One region of the Pantoea sp. X-Soil-TKNS-1207 genome, then DNA from elsewhere that is predicted to be linked to it. Evidence: predicted binding sites of a transcription regulator. Region 1 holds the regulator's gene; the other holds the start of a gene.
What was found. The regulator CRP, encoded in region 1, controls carbon source genes, mostly activating them, when cyclic AMP is high. The targets are predictions, from matches to a motif close to ATGTGANNNNNNTCACAT.

Region 1 (7,523 bases):
AGTGCAGAGCGGCATGGGACGCAGCGGCAAACTGTTCGCCTATGAACACTACGGCATTACCCCGGATATCATCACCACCGCGAAAGCGCTGGGGGGCGGTTTCCCGGTCAGCGCTATGCTGACTACCAATGAAATCGCCTCGGTGATGGCGCCAGGCGTGCACGGCACCACCTACGGCGGCAACCCGCTGGCCTGTGCCATTGCCGAAACCGCGCTCGATATTATCAACACCCCGGAAGTGTTAAACGGTGTGGATGCGCGTCGTCAGCAGTTTGTCGAGGCGCTGAAAGCGCTGGATAGCAAGTTCGACCTGTTCAGCGACATCCGTGGCAAAGGGTTGCTGATTGGCGCTGCGCTTAAGCCGCAGCACGCCAGCAAAGCGCGCGACATTCTGCACGCCGCCGCGGCCGAAGGACTGATGATTCTGACTGCCGGTACTGATGTGATCCGTTTTGTCCCGTCGCTGGTGATTGAGCCGACCGACATCGAAGAAGGCATGGTGCGTTTCGCCGTAGCCGTGGAAAAGGTGCTGGCGGCGTAAGCTAGCTTTTTACCCGCAAGCGCATCCGCCAGCGGCCGTGATGGGGTCGCTGGCTCCATGCCAGAGAAGATATGGTATGCATCACGTTGAGGTGTTGCAGGATGCGCTTCACATGCTGTTCCACGATGGTAATCGCCCCTTCGTTGATGTTCTCCGGCGCTTCGAGGATGTTGCTGTCATTACCCGGCCCGTCATACGCCAGCCGCTGCTGACAACGCTGTAGCGCGATTTCGCAGGATTGCAGATAACGCTCCGCCAGCTTTGGCGTCAGCATGGTATGTTCACGCGCCAGAATGGTCATGGCGTTGATATGTTCAACAATGAACTGGCTGTGCGTCACCCACATGCGCATATCTTTCAGATACTGCGAATTAAACCCCGGCTCGGTCATCGCCTGATTGAGTGAGTTAAATAGCGCGTTGTGCGCCTGATTGACCCGGATACGTTGATACGCCAGCTTCTCCGGTGATTGTTCCGGTCCGAGCAACAGTTGCAGCGCTTCCTGATAGGTTTCCAGCGCATCGTGCGCGTTCTTTCGCAGCAAACCGCTCTGCCACTGCGGCCACAGCCAAATCATGCCGCCAAAGGCAATCAGGCATCCCATCAGCGTATCCATCATACGCGGCAGCAGAAACTCCGCGCCGTTCAGCGACAGCAGTTGTAGCGAATATACCGCCGTCACGGTAAAGCCAATCATCGACCAGCCGTAATACTTGCGCGTCACCAGATAGCTGGCGAGGGTAATCACCAGCATAAACAGTAGCGCCATCGACTCCGGCACGGCGAAGCGCAGCGAGGCGGCGGCGATTAACAGCCCGGCGAAGGTGCCGAGCGCACGGTGCTGAATCCTGACCCGCGTGGCGCTGTAGCCGTTCTGACTGACGAACATGGTGGTCATCAGAATCCAGTAAGGTTTGGGGATATTGAAGAACAGCGCCAGCCCGCTGCCGAACATCAGCATCACGGCAAAGCGCGCCGCGGTGCGCAGCGCCGGGGACTTCAGCGACAGGTAGCTGCGCAGCGCAGGAAAAAAGGGCAGACGCCGCTGGCGATCGGCCATCAGGTCGCGGGTGTAGAGCGGTTTCTGGCTACGCAATACGCGCGCAATGCGGCTGAAGTGGTACAGGCAAAAGTTACTCACCGGGTTATCCGGGTTCTGACGCGCAATCTTTTCCAGCGCGCTCAGCTGCTTGTCCATCTGGAAACGCTCCGGCAGCTGGTGATAGAGAATCGCGTCGGCCAGGATGCGCAGCCGGGCTGAGATGGTTTTGGCGTTCCAGCGGATCACCGCTTCCGCGTGGCTCTGCTCCACCAGTTTTTGCACCTCTTCCGGCTGATGCAGGCTGACGGAGATATGTTCCTGGAGATCGAGCGCCACCTGGAAGGCACGCGTCAGCCGTTTGTGGCTGTTGTCATTGCTGGCAGACAGCATATGCATCTGCTGATAGCAGGTGGTGATCAGATCGACCGCCTTCTGTTGACGCGCCAGCAACGGCGGCAGCGCCTTTTCCGGATCGGTCAGCTGCGTCAGCAGAGTGTATTTGGCATCGCAATAGTCGGCCAGTTCGCGGTACAGCAGGCTGAGGGTTTCGCGCATCGGCTGCTCTTTCCACAGCCAGAACCAGAACCAGTTAAACAGCCCGTACCACAGCGTGCCGCCGATATACAGCAGCGGCGGCACCCACATCGGCATACGTCCGGCCAGGCTGAGGGTAAAAATAGCGGCGATCAGCGTGGCGGGCAGCAAACGGCCATGCAACGGGCTGATCTCACCGGTCACGCCAATCAGCAGGGGCAGAATCAGCAGAATCAGCGGCAGGGGAATATGGTAATTGGTCAGCCACTGGATCAGAAAGCTGCCGGTGGCAAACAGGGAGCCGCCGACAATCAGGCGTTTAAAGAAGCGTTTGTGCGGCGTGTCGAGACCGGCGATGTTGCAGCAGGCAGGGACCAGCGAGAACAACAGGCCTTTTTGCAGATCGCCGAACAGCCAACCGAGCGCCACGGGCAGGCATAACACCAGCGTTTGCCGCAGGGCATAGTTAACTTCGGGATGATAGATGATTCGACGCCACATCAGCTCATCGCAGACAAAAACGGCGTGATGCTGCCATCACGCCGTAGGTGAGAAGAAATTAGCGGGTGCCGTAAACGACGATGGTTTTACCATGTGCTGAGATCAGATTTTGATCTTCCAGCATTTTCAGAATACGGCCGACTGTTTCACGTGAACAGCCGACGATCTGACCAATTTCCTGACGGGTGATTTTGATCTGCATCCCGTCCGGGTGGGTCATGGCATCGGGCTGTTTGGCCAGATTAAGCAGTGTCTGCGCAATGCGACCTGTCACATCAAGGAAGGCAAGGTTGCCTACTTTTTCTGATGTCACCTGCAGGCGACGTGCCATCTGCGACGAAAGACGCATTAAAATATCCGGGTTTACCTGAATCAGCTGACGGAATTTTTTGTAGGAAATTTCAGCCACTTCGCAGGCAGTTTTCGCTCGTACCCAGGCACTACGCTCCTGACCTTCTTCAAACAGGCCAAGCTCGCCGATGAAATCTCCCTGATTGAGGTAGGAGAGGATCATCTCTTTGCCTTCTTCATCTTTAATCAGTACCGCAACGGCACCTTTCACGATGTAGTAGAGCGTTTCCGCTTTCTCACCCTGGTGGATCAGGGTGCTTTTGGATGGATATTTGTGAATATGGCAATGGGACAGGAACCATTCGAGTGTAGGGTCTGTTTGCGGTTTGCCGAGAACCATTCGCTATTATCCTCTGTTGTAATCGTGCCCAAAACACAGGGGGCAGTTTTCCCTGTCAGGCGGTGAAATCATCAAGCGCTTCCAGTTAAGGAAATTATTCGGGTGTACTCTTAAGCTTAGCTTTTGATTCATCCCGCCTTCGTCTATTGCGACGAAAATATTTTCAGCACTGTTTGTAGCACAGCTTTTGCAAGCTGTCTTCTGTTGTCTCGCTTCAGCAAAAGCCGATTAGTCTGGATTGCTGTTTATCAGGTGAAGGCGTATTCTGGCGGCAAATCAGCCTGGTCAGGAGAAAGAATAATGCAGGCACGAGTCAAGTGGGTGGAGGGGTTAACCTTTCTCGGAGAATCCTCATCGGGCCATCAGGTATTAATGGATGGGAATTCTGGCGATAAAGCGCCGAGTCCGATGGAGATGGTACTGATGGCGGCTGGTGGTTGCAGTGCGATTGACGTGGTGTCAATCCTGCAAAAAGGACGTAATGACGTGACCGATTGCGAGGTAAAACTTACCTCTACGCGTCGCGAAGAAGCGCCACGCATTTTCACGCATATTAACCTGCATTTTATTGTCAGCGGCAAAGCGCTGGGCGATAAAGCGGTGGCGCGTGCGGTCGATCTCTCGGCGGAAAAATATTGTTCGGTGGCGATCATGCTGGGCAAAGGGGTAGAGATTACCCACAGCTACGAGGTCGTTGAGTTATAACGGCTATCTCGATCGTCAATTCCAGGTGCGAATGAATTCGCACCTGGGTTTGCAGGGTCGGCATTTCTGCCGGTCATGCCATAACTTCCTGATTATTCAATCCGTTTGCCTTCAATCAGCCGTTGCACCAGCGGCGTCATAATCAATTCCATCGCCAGTCCCATTTTGCCGCCCGGCACCACCAGGGTGTTCATATGCGAGATAAAGGAACCCTGAATCATCGCCAGCAGATAGGGAAAAGCAATGCCTTCCAGGCCACGGAAATGGATCACCACGAAGCTTTCATCCAGCGACGGGATTTCGCGTGCGGCGAAGGGGTTCGAGGTATCGACGGTTGGCACGCGCTGGAAGTTGATGTGGGTACGGGAGAATTGCGGCGTGATAAAGTTGATGTAATCCTCCATCGAACGCACCACCGAATCCATTACCGCTTCGCGTGAATGGCCGCGCTCGCTGGTATCGCGCACCAGCTTCTGAATCCACTCCAGATTGACGATCGGCACCACGCCCACCAGCAAATCAACATGCTCCGCCACATTGTGCGGCTGCGTTACGACGCCGCCATGCAGACCTTCATAAAACAGCACGTCGGTGTTTTCCGGCAGCGGCTGCCAGGGCGTAAAGGTGCCGGGCACCTGATTCCACGGCACCGCCTCATCGTAGGTGTGCAGATATTTGCGCGACTGGCCGAGGCCGGTCTGACCATAATGCTTAAAGGTCTGCTCCAGCAGGCCAAAATCGTTGGCTTCCGGCCCGAAGTAGCTGATATGACGGCCAAGATCGCGCGCTTTGCGGATCGCCATATCCATTTCCGGGCGGGTATAACGGTGGAAACTGTCGCCTTCCAGCTCTGCGGCATGCAGATCCAACTGCTGGAAAATTTTACGGAAGGCAAGGCTGGTAGTGGTAGTTCCGGCGCCGCTGGAACCGGTGACGGCAATAATCGGATGCCTGGCTGACATAACAAAGCTCCCTGTGAGGTCCGGCGATGAGCATTGTTAGCACGAAAAGCCGGGATGTGCATTAGCCGCGAAATTCACCGCGCGCCATGATATTGACGGTTTCGTGCAGTTCTGACCACACGAGCACCGCATCGCCGCGCTCCAGCTGACGACGCACATCGGCGACTTTCTGCATCAGGCTTCGCTCCTGTTCACCGTAGTCGGTCCCTTCGCGCAATACAAAGGATTCAATCAGGTTTTCCAGCGTTTCGGGGTCAAGTTGTTGCCACGGAATAATCACAGTCACACATCCAGATAAGTTGATAACCACTGCGGCACGCGCTGTTCCAGCCACATTTGCGGCCGCAGCAAGGTACCGCTGACAAAGCCGACATGGCCGCCCTGTTGGGTCAGCTGATACTCAATCGACGGCGACAGTTGCTGCGGCTGCGGGATCACCGCGTCGGTCATAAAGGGATCGTCCTGCGCATGGATGATCAGCAGCGGCTTACGCACGCCGGTCAGTAACGGCATGGCGCTGGCGCGATGATAATAGTCGCCCGCATCGATAAAGCCATGAGCGCGTGCGGTAATGGCATCGTCAAAGTCGCGCAGACGACGCAGGGCGCGCAGCTGACGTAAATCCACCGGCAGCGTGCCGGGCCAGGCCTTGAGCTTGCGTCGGGCGTTCTTTTTTAGCTGGGTCAGCAGGTAGTGCTGATAAAACCGTGAGAAGCCGTTCTCAATTTTCTGGCTGCATGGCTCCAGCAGCAGGGGCGCCGAGATCGCCACGGCGGCATCCAGCGGCGCATCATGTCCCTGTAGCCCGGCCAGACACGCCAGCATATTGCCGCCCAGCGAGACGCCCACCGCGGCGGTTGGCACATGGCCCCACTCACGCCGCAGCCAGTGCAGAAAGTAGGTCGCGTCTTCGGTTTCGCCGGAATGATAGATGCGATGCAGGCGATTAGGCTCGCCGCTGCAACCGCGAAAGTGCATCACCACCGCCAGCCAGCCGCGCGCCTGGCACGCCTGCATCAGCCCGTGGGCATAAGGGCTGTGGAAGCTGCCCTCCAGGCCGTGAAACAGCACCATGCGCGGTTTATGCGCGGCCTGTGCCGGATCTTCACTCCAGGCGAGATCGACGAAATCACCGTCCGGCAGGTCGAGACGCTGCCATTGCGGACGCAGGGTGACGCGCCGTCGTAGCAGACGCGGCAGCAACGTTTGCAGATGCGGATTGCGGAAACCGCTTAGCGGAATGAAGGCTTCGCTCGCGGGTGTGTCAAAATTACTGTTGTAAAGGCTTGTCTGATGCATGGCTCGCTGATAGCTTCGCTAGGTTGTTAGCTTTTCTGGGTGAGGAGCACCCGAATAAACATGGAACTGAGTCTGTTTTTATCAATGCTGGGCTTTCTCTGGGTCGCTGCGATCACGCCAGGCCCCAATAATATGTTACTTACTGCCTCCGCTGCCAACTTTGGCTTTCTGCGCACCATTTCATTGCTCATTGGTATCATGATCGGCATGCAGGTGATGTTGCTGATGGTGGCATTTGGCATTGGCGGTTTAATCCTGCTGTATCCCTCCCTCCATCTGGTGCTGAAAATCGCCGGTAGCCTGTATCTGCTGTGGCTGGCGTGGAAGATCGCCACCGCCGAGTATGAAAAACTCGACACAGATGAAGCGCCTCCGGCGCCGATGCCGTTCTGGCAGGGTGGGTTGTTGCAGTTAATCAACCCCAAAGCCTGGCTGATGGCATTAGGTGCGGTCGCCAGCTTTAGCCTGGCGGGCGCGGCCTACCTGCATTCCGTGGTGGCGATCAGCATCGGCATGGCGCTGGTGAATGTGGTGTCCGGGGTGATCTGGATGGGGTTCGGTAGCATGATTGGCCGCCTGTTGCGCAGCCCGCGTGCCTGGAAAATCTTTAATCTGGCGATGGGCCTGTTGACGGCGGCCTGCGTGCTGTTGATCTGGCACTGAGTCAGCTGGAGGCGCGTTCCACGCGCCGCCACGGTAGTACCTCGTGTACTACTGGTGTTAAGGGCTGGCGCATGCGGTTCAGCAGCAGCTGCACACTGCGTGCGCCCAGCCGGTTCATTGGCTGTTCGATGGTGGTCAGTGGCGGATTGAGGCTACTGGTAAACGGAATGCCATCAAAACCCACCACCGCTAAATCCTCTGGTACGCGCAGGCCCGCTTCCAGTGCCGCGTGGACGACACCCACCGCCAGCACATCCGAGACCGCAAAGACCGCATCCGGGCGCTCCTTCAGCGCCAGCAATTCACGTAACGCCGCGCTACCCGCTTCACAGGAGATATTTTCGGCATAGGCCACGCCACCCCAGTGCAGCTCCAGGTGTTCCAGGGCTTCGCGATACCCCTCTTCACGCCGATGCGAATAGAGATAACGCATATCACAATTCACCAGCGCAATGCGGCGACGACCTTTTTCCGCCAGATAACGCACGGTCTCAAAGGCGGCTTCTTTATTATCAATGGTGACGCTTGAGGCGGGCAGGGCAGGATCGTATTCGGCGCACTGCACCCAGGGGGCATCGCCAATCA
Region 2 (7,523 bases), 790 kb from region 1:
TTACGCTCACCGACATTGGTGATAACTTTTTTCGTCATGCCAGTCTGGTGCTGGAGGAGCTGCGCGTGGCGCAGGAAGATATTCAGCAGCGGCTCGGGCTGGCGGGGGGACGGGTGAATATTGGCGTCGGCGGCAGCATTGCGCGCACCGTTATGCCGCAGGTGATCAATCATTTTCACCGCGAGTATCCGCTGGTGAAGGTACGCATTGTCGAAGGCCAGCTGGTGGCGATGGTGCATGAGCTGCGCCAGGGCGCGCTGGATTTCACCATTAATACCTACGATCAAAACCATCTCGATCAGGAGCTGACCTACGAGCGGCTGATGGAGCGGGATTATCAGGTGGTGGTGCGCAAAGGACATCCGATGGCCCATGCGCGATCGCTGGCGGAGCTGCAACAGTGTGACTGGACCATGCCGACGCCGCAGGGCAGCTACTATCGGCTGCTGCACGATCTGTTTGGCGAGCGCGGCATGGCGCCGAAAATCGTCGTCACCTGCGAGACCTTTATGGCCTGTACCAGCCTGGTGGCGAAAAGCGATTTTGTCAGCATTATCTCGCGCGATGTGATTGAAGATCCGACCCATGGCGGCCAGCTGGTGGCGCTGGAACTGGATGATCCGCTGCCGAAGGCGACCTTTTATCTGATTCAGCGTAAAGACACTGCGCTGACGCCGATGAGCGCCTATATGGCCCAGCTGTTCCGGCGCTATTGTCAACAAAGGTAAGAGTGCGGCCCGGCTCGCGTCCTGTATTGCTGCCGCGAACTACACTTTGCATCGGGATTTCCTTTATGGAGAACAGACCATGCAAATTACCCCTTATCTGTTTTATGACGGCCGCTGCGAAGAGGCCATCGCGTTCTATTTGCAGGCTACCGACGGCGAACTGTTGTTTAAAATGACCTTTGGCGATATGCCGGAGACCGAGTCCCTTGAGGGATGTCCGTCGGGCATGACCTTTCCGCCGGAACATATCATGCACGCGCATATGCGTATCGGGCAGGGCGAGATCATGCTGAGTGACGGTAATCGTGAGGCGCGCTACAGCGGTTTTGCGGTCAGCCTGTCGACCCCGGATGAGACCCAGGGCAAACGCTGGTTTGATGCGTTGTCAGCGGGGGGCCAGATAACAAAAAACTGGGAGCCGACGTTCTGGGCGAACGGTTTTGGTATGTTTACCGATAAGTTTGGTGTGCCGTGGATGGTGAATGCGTATAAGCCGCGGATTTAATTCGGCATCAATGATTCGGTGCGCGCATTAACCAGGTCGGCATAAATGCCGACCCTACAGGTGTAGGGAGCGCATTTATGCGCTCCTGGCCGCAGGCCGCACGTTACAGAGGGCGGCCTTTGACTGGCTTAGAAGTTATATCCCACCACCAGGTAATAACCCCAGCCGGTTGATTTCACTTCGAACGGACCGTTGCCGAAGTTCAGCTCTTGTCCATCCGCCCACTGACCGCCGTTGTGGAACCAACGCGCTACGGTGGAAACGTGCCAGTGATCGTAGTTCAGCGACAAGATGTGGCTGGAAGCGATCGAGTTGCTGGTACGGGACGGACCGGTTTCATCACGCAGATCGGAACCCCAGTCGAAGTTGGTGAAGCCGATGTAGCTCAGCTTACCGCCCCACAGGTCAGTAATCGGCACAAAGTATTTCACCTTAAAGCGGTAGCCATCCCAGCTGTTTTCGTTCGCCGCACCGTAGTTCTGCCACTGGTATTTGGCGTACACGTTCAGCGACAGGCCGACATCGCTATGGGTGTCGATATCGGTACCCAGACCCATATACCAGGTGTTCTGACGCTGCGACGCATTGCGGCCCATGTCGTAGATGTAGTTGTTGGCGAAGTACCACTCTTTAAACGGACCAAATGCCAGGCTGGTGCCGGTCAGTTTATCAATGGAGAAACGCGGCTCAATTTCCATAAACATCGGCGAACCGTGGTCGAAAATGCCGTTGGCGTTGCTGTTGCCCATGCCAAAAAAGTTGGTCAGGTCGAGGTAGCCGTAAAAATCAAACCAGTCCTTTTTCGCAAAGGCTTCGTATTCCAGATAGACGTCGTTATTAAACTGTGGCCCGAAACGGGTATGGTAACTTCCCACCACGTTGACACTCTGGTGCCACCAGTCAGAGACATATTGCGGGCTGCTGTCTGCCGCCTGGCTTGCGCCGGTCCAGCTGCTGGCCAATAAGGCCCCTGCTATCAATGCTTTATATTTCATTATCCGTAACCACATGCTCGTGATCGCTGCGTGAACGCGCGATCGTTGTCAGTCGATCCCAGGGGATGGGCAGTGAATTGTTTAACCCGGTCTGATCCGCCGGTTTTTAAAGCCCGCGTAGCGTGCCTGTAACAGGGCGATAGGAAATAGATTTTGGTCACGTTTGTCAAAAAGTGTTGCAATAGTATTCATTTATAATGTGATGTTGATCACATAAATGACAGGGGCGAACGGAACCCCGCAACCGTTTACGTTGTCGCGAAGATTAAGCGAGGGGATGACGGGGTAATCAGGTCGGGATGAATCCCGACCCTACCGGCGTAGGGTGCGCATTTATGCGCACCAGGGCGAAAATTAAGGAAGGGTAACGCGCACCTGCAAACCGCAGATCTTGCCCTGTGGGCTCAGGCAGTTAGAGAGTGCCACCTGCATACGGTGTTTTTGTGCCACGCTGCGTACAATCGACAGGCCCAGGCCGCTGCCCTGCGCCTGCACACCCGGCGAACGGGTAAAGCGGTCAAAAGCACGATCGATAAAGGATTCCGGCATACCCGGCCCGTTATCGACAATATCCACCACGGTATGATTGCCGACGCGATGCAGCAGCACATCCACCAGGCTGCCCTCCGGCGTGTGCAGCATGGCATTGCCGATCAGGTTGTCGAACAGGCTGCGCAGATCGGAACGGCTGGCCTGGATACGATAATGGGTGCCGCCGTTAAAGCCGATATCGATACCGCGCTTATCCGCCACCACCATCAGCTGTTCGATGCTTTCTTTCAGCAGCTCGTCCAGCTCAATATTTTCTACCGTCACCACCACCGACTGGTCTTCCTGACGCGAGATATTCAGCAGCTGTGTGACCAGATGGCGCGTGCGCGTGACGCCCGCTTCCAGCTGGTCGAACTGGCGGCTGGCTTCACCCGGCTGGATATGCTGGCGCAGGTTTTCCAGCTGTAGCGTCACCGCCGTCACCGGGGTGCGCAGCTCATGGGCCGCATCTTCGAGGAACTGACGCTGCGATGACCAGGCGGCGCGCAGCTTATCCAGCAGCGAGTTGTAGGCGGCGACCAGCGGCAGGATCTCATCCGGCAGGCCATCCGGCGGCACGCTGTCAGGATGCATCGTCTCCTGCGCTGCAATCTGGCGCGACGCCACGCGCAAATCACGCGTAATGGCCCGCACCACCAGCCAGATCACCAGCAGCGACAGCGGCATCATTAAAATCAGCGGGATAATGGCCGACAGCGCGCGTTTAACCATCACGCTTTTCATATAGCCGATGTTGTAGAGCACCTGAATCGAGGCGATATCGCTGCCCGGCTCGCCGGGGCGTTTGAAGACCCGCCAGTCACAATCTTCGCAGTCGCCAATTTTTACGTCATTCCAGCCTTTCTTGCTTTGCAACGGCGCCCGCAGCTCCGGCCAGGAGCTGGCGCGCAGCTGATCGTTAGCATCCCACAGCTGCACGACGTAGGCGCTTTTGAGTTTGTCGGCGTTGAGCATCAGCGGCATCAGCGCTGGAATGCGTTTGCTGCTGGCCCAGGCGTCGGCAATTTTCGCCAGTTGATCATCTTTCATGTTACCAATCATGTCGCCGTAACAACTGTAGAAATACGACGTTACGCCGCCGATCATCGCTAAATGCATCAGCAATAACGTGGTAAGCAGTTTATTACGCAGCGAACGCATAAAAGTGAAGGGTTTCATATTGCAGGGACTCGCCAGCCAAGGCCGCGTACGTTGCGAATTACCTCATTATCCAGCTTGCGACGCATACCGTGAATCAGGACATCCACGGCATTGCTGGTAACTTCTTCGCCCCAGCCGTAGATGCGGTTTTCCAGTTGTTCGCGCGATAAAATCGCGCCAGGACGCTCCAGCAGCGCATAGAGCAGGGCGTATTCACGCGCGGTGAGCTGCTCGCGTTGCCCTTTATAAAGGACTTCACGCGTCATCATATCGAGCTGCACATCGCCGCTGCCTAACAGGGAATCCGCCGCACCGTGACGGCGTCGGGTAATTGCTCGCATTCGCGCCAGTACCTCTTGTAAATCAAAGGGTTTCAGCAGGTAATCGTCGGCACCGCTGTCGAGACCCTGGATGCGCTGCGCTACGGTATCGCGCGCGGTAAGCACCAGCACCGGCGTCATATCGCCACGGGTACGCGCGCGGCGCAGCACATGGATGCCATCTTCACGCGGTAAACCCAAATCCAGCAATACGCAGCTGTAACCGCCTTCTGCCCAGGCATTGGTGGCAAAAACGCCATCCCGCACCCAGTCCACCGACCAGCCTGCCGCTTCCAGCGCCTGCTGCAGGTTGGCGCCAATCATTTCATCATCTTCTACCAGCAGCACACGCATGATGCTCTCCCCAGAGTCAATGTAAATAAGTGTAGCGCCGGAGAATTAGCGCAGAATTACACCCGTTTTCCCCTTTGCTAATTCTGCGCTAATTTTCCGCTAATTAAGGGATAAATTTACCGCGCTACAGTGGCTGTACTGGACACCACGTCGAATCAGGAGGAGCCATGAATCAGCGCGAATTTATCCGTAGTTTGCTGGGCTGGATAGAAGACAACTTAGGACACGATCTGCATCTGGATGAAGTAGCACGCCGTTCGGGATATTCCCGCTGGCACCTGCAACGTCTGTTTCGTCAGCACACCGGATTTTCACTGGCCGAGTACATTCGCCAGCGCCGGTTGACGGAATCGGCGCTGACGCTACTCAATAGTGATGAGGCGATCCTGCAGGTGGCGATGAGCTACGGCTTCGACACGCAGCAGGCTTACACCCGCACCTTCAAAAACTACTTCCGCGTGACACCGGGCCAGCTGCGTCGTCAACGCCGCGTCGAACCGGACCGTCTGCTGTTTCCACTGGCGGTGGCCAGTTGAGTCGCTAACCTGATTTCCCGTTGTTAAGTCGTCGCGGGAAATCGGGTGCTATTCCTTCCCAATCCTTTTAAGCTGCTGTTCTCCCTTACTCTGCCGGTTATGGACAATGGACAACAGCGACAATCTCACCGCCATGATGCTGTTTGCGCGCGTGGTTGAACGGCAAAGTTTCAGCGAAGCCGCGCGGACGCTTGGGGTATCAAAATCCTATGTCAGTCGTGAAATCGCCCGGCTGGAAGTACGGCTCGGCATCAAATTATTGCAGCGCACCACGCGCAAGGTGGCCCTGACCGAACTCGGCCAGGCGTACTATCCATTCTGCACCCGTTTACTGGACGAGATGCATCGCGCCGATGCCTTTGTGCAGCAGGTTCACCAGCTGCCAACCGGCAATGTGCGTTTGCAGGCACCGGTGACCTTTGGTTGCCAGTGCGTAGTGCCGACCCTCAATCGCTTTATCCGCCGTCATATCCATATCAACGTCGATCTCGAACTGACCGACCGCATCAATGAAGACCCGCAAAGCAGCGCCGATGTGGCGATTGTCATCCGTCCGCGCGCGCCGGAAGTGGCTAACTATCGCGAGCTGAACACCATCGACTGGGGGTTATATGCGGCGCCGGATTATCTGGCGTCACACCCGGCGATCGATCATCCCGAACGCCTTACGCGTCATGATTTGCTGCTGTTTCACGGCCCGGCCCATACCGCCGCGCTGCCGTTTCGCCGCGATAAACAGCGGCTGGCGCTGGATGTGCGCAGCCGTTTCCGCGCCAATAACAGCATGGCGCTGCTGAATGCGGCGCTGGCGGGCACCGGAATCGCTTACTTACCGGCGTATATGACGCAGGAGTCGCTGGCGCGCGGCGAAATTATCCAGGTACTGCCGGAGTGGCAAATGGATCGCCTGCACAGCTATCTGTTGCTGAAAACCCAGCCGGAACCCTCGTCGCCGGTCACGCTGTTGTGCGATGCCTTAATCACTGCCTTAGGGGAAAGCTGATTGTTGCTTTCTGGCAACAATGACAGGCTGCGTGGCAAATATCCGCGCCGATCTGTTATCGATGCTGAGCCGCTGTTAGCCTGAGAGTCAGTTCAAAACAGGGATATCATCATGCAGCAACCTCCAACGGCGTTAGCGCCTGAGCAGCAACACTGGAAGCGCAATCTGTTCGTCTGCGTACTCGGCTCCTTCAGCACCATCGTGGCAATGACGCTGCTGCTGCCGTTTCTGCCGTTGTATGTACAGCAGCTTGGCGTGCAGGAACCGGCGGCGATTGCGCGCTGGTCAGGCGCGGCCTATGGCGCGACCTTCCTCAGCGCCGCGCTGACTGCGCCGCTGTGGGGCAAGCTGGCGGATCGCTACGGGCGCAAACTGATGCTGATCCGCGCCAGTCTGGGCATGGCGATCGCGATGTCGTTGATTGGGATGGCGACCGCGCCCTGGCAACTGGTGGCGCTGCGTCTGCTGGCGGGTTTGCTGGGCGGTTATGCCTCTGGCTCCACCATCCTGGTGGCGGCGCAAACGCCGAAAGAGCAGACCGGCTGGGCGCTGGGCGTGCTGTCGTCCGGCATTATGGCGGGCAACGTGGTCGGCCCATTGCTGGGCGGGGTGCTGCCGCCGTTGATTGGTATTCGCCACACCTTCTGGCTGACCGGCGCGGTGATTTTCCTCGCTTTCCTCGCCACCACCTTTCTGTTGAAAGAAGCGCCACGTCAGCCGGGGAAAAAGACCGTGCAAAGCCACGGGGATGACAAGCCGGTTAATCTGCCGGTGGTACGTCTGATGTGGCTGTCGGGGATGCTGCTGATTTTCGCCAATATGTCGATTGAACCAATTATCACCCTGTATATCGGGCAGTTTGTCAGCGGCAATCATGCGATTACCGTCACCGCCGGGCTGGTGATGGCAGCGGCGGCGCTGGGCAGCATTTTGTCGGCGCCGCGTCTCGGGCGGCTGGCGGATCGCATCGGTCATGGCCGGGTGCTGGTGTACGGTTTGGGGGTTTGTGCGCTGCTGCTGATTCCTCAGGCGTTTATTACCGCAGCCTGGCAACTGGTGGTACTGCGTTTCCTGATGGGCATGGCATTGGGTGGGTTGATGCCGTGCGTCACGGCGTTGATTCGTCACAATGTGCCGCAGTCGCAGGTGGGGAAAATGCTGGGCTATTCGACCTCGGCGCAATATGTCGGCCAGGTCTCCGGTCCGCTGTTCGGTGGCTTTATCGGCGGCGCCTTTGGTATGCGTCCGGTGTTCCTGGCAACCTGCGTGGTGATGGCGCTGTGCGCGTTGATAAATGCGCGGGTGTTACGTAAGCCGTGAGGTGTGCATGACTGCGCACCCTATGATCCACCATCCATAAAAAAGGCGGGCTTCGCAGCCCGCCTTTCTC

Region 2: the regulator CRP is predicted to act here: its motif matches at 2,426-2,443, upstream of AC6I8V_RS01885 (nucleoside-specific channel-forming protein Tsx).

Annotation. Positions count from the first base shown of each region.
Region 1 covers NZ_AP035958.1:3,957,995-3,965,517, reverse strand. The annotation lists gene argD (bifunctional acetylornithine/succinyldiaminopimelate transaminase) at 1-541, shown strand, start outside; gene AC6I8V_RS18505 (YccS/YhfK family putative transporter) at 543-2,618, opposite strand; gene crp (cAMP-activated global transcriptional regulator CRP) at 2,677-3,309, opposite strand; gene AC6I8V_RS18495 (OsmC family protein) at 3,610-4,014, shown strand; gene AC6I8V_RS18490 (phosphoribulokinase) at 4,107-4,976, opposite strand; gene AC6I8V_RS18485 (YheU family protein) at 5,038-5,256, opposite strand; gene AC6I8V_RS18480 (hydrolase) at 5,259-6,275, opposite strand; gene AC6I8V_RS18475 (LysE family translocator) at 6,336-6,938, shown strand; gene AC6I8V_RS18470 (LacI family DNA-binding transcriptional regulator) at 6,940-7,523, opposite strand, start outside.
Region 2 covers NZ_AP035958.1:429,619-437,141, forward strand. The annotation lists gene AC6I8V_RS01875 (LysR family transcriptional regulator) at 1-728, shown strand, start outside; gene yjdN (VOC family metalloprotein YjdN) at 808-1,233, shown strand; gene AC6I8V_RS01885 (nucleoside-specific channel-forming protein Tsx) at 1,362-2,228, opposite strand; gene AC6I8V_RS01890 (sensor histidine kinase) at 2,583-3,938, opposite strand; gene AC6I8V_RS01895 (response regulator) at 3,935-4,594, opposite strand; gene AC6I8V_RS01900 (helix-turn-helix domain-containing protein) at 4,762-5,130, shown strand; gene AC6I8V_RS01905 (LysR family transcriptional regulator) at 5,237-6,133, shown strand; gene AC6I8V_RS01910 (MFS transporter) at 6,245-7,453, shown strand.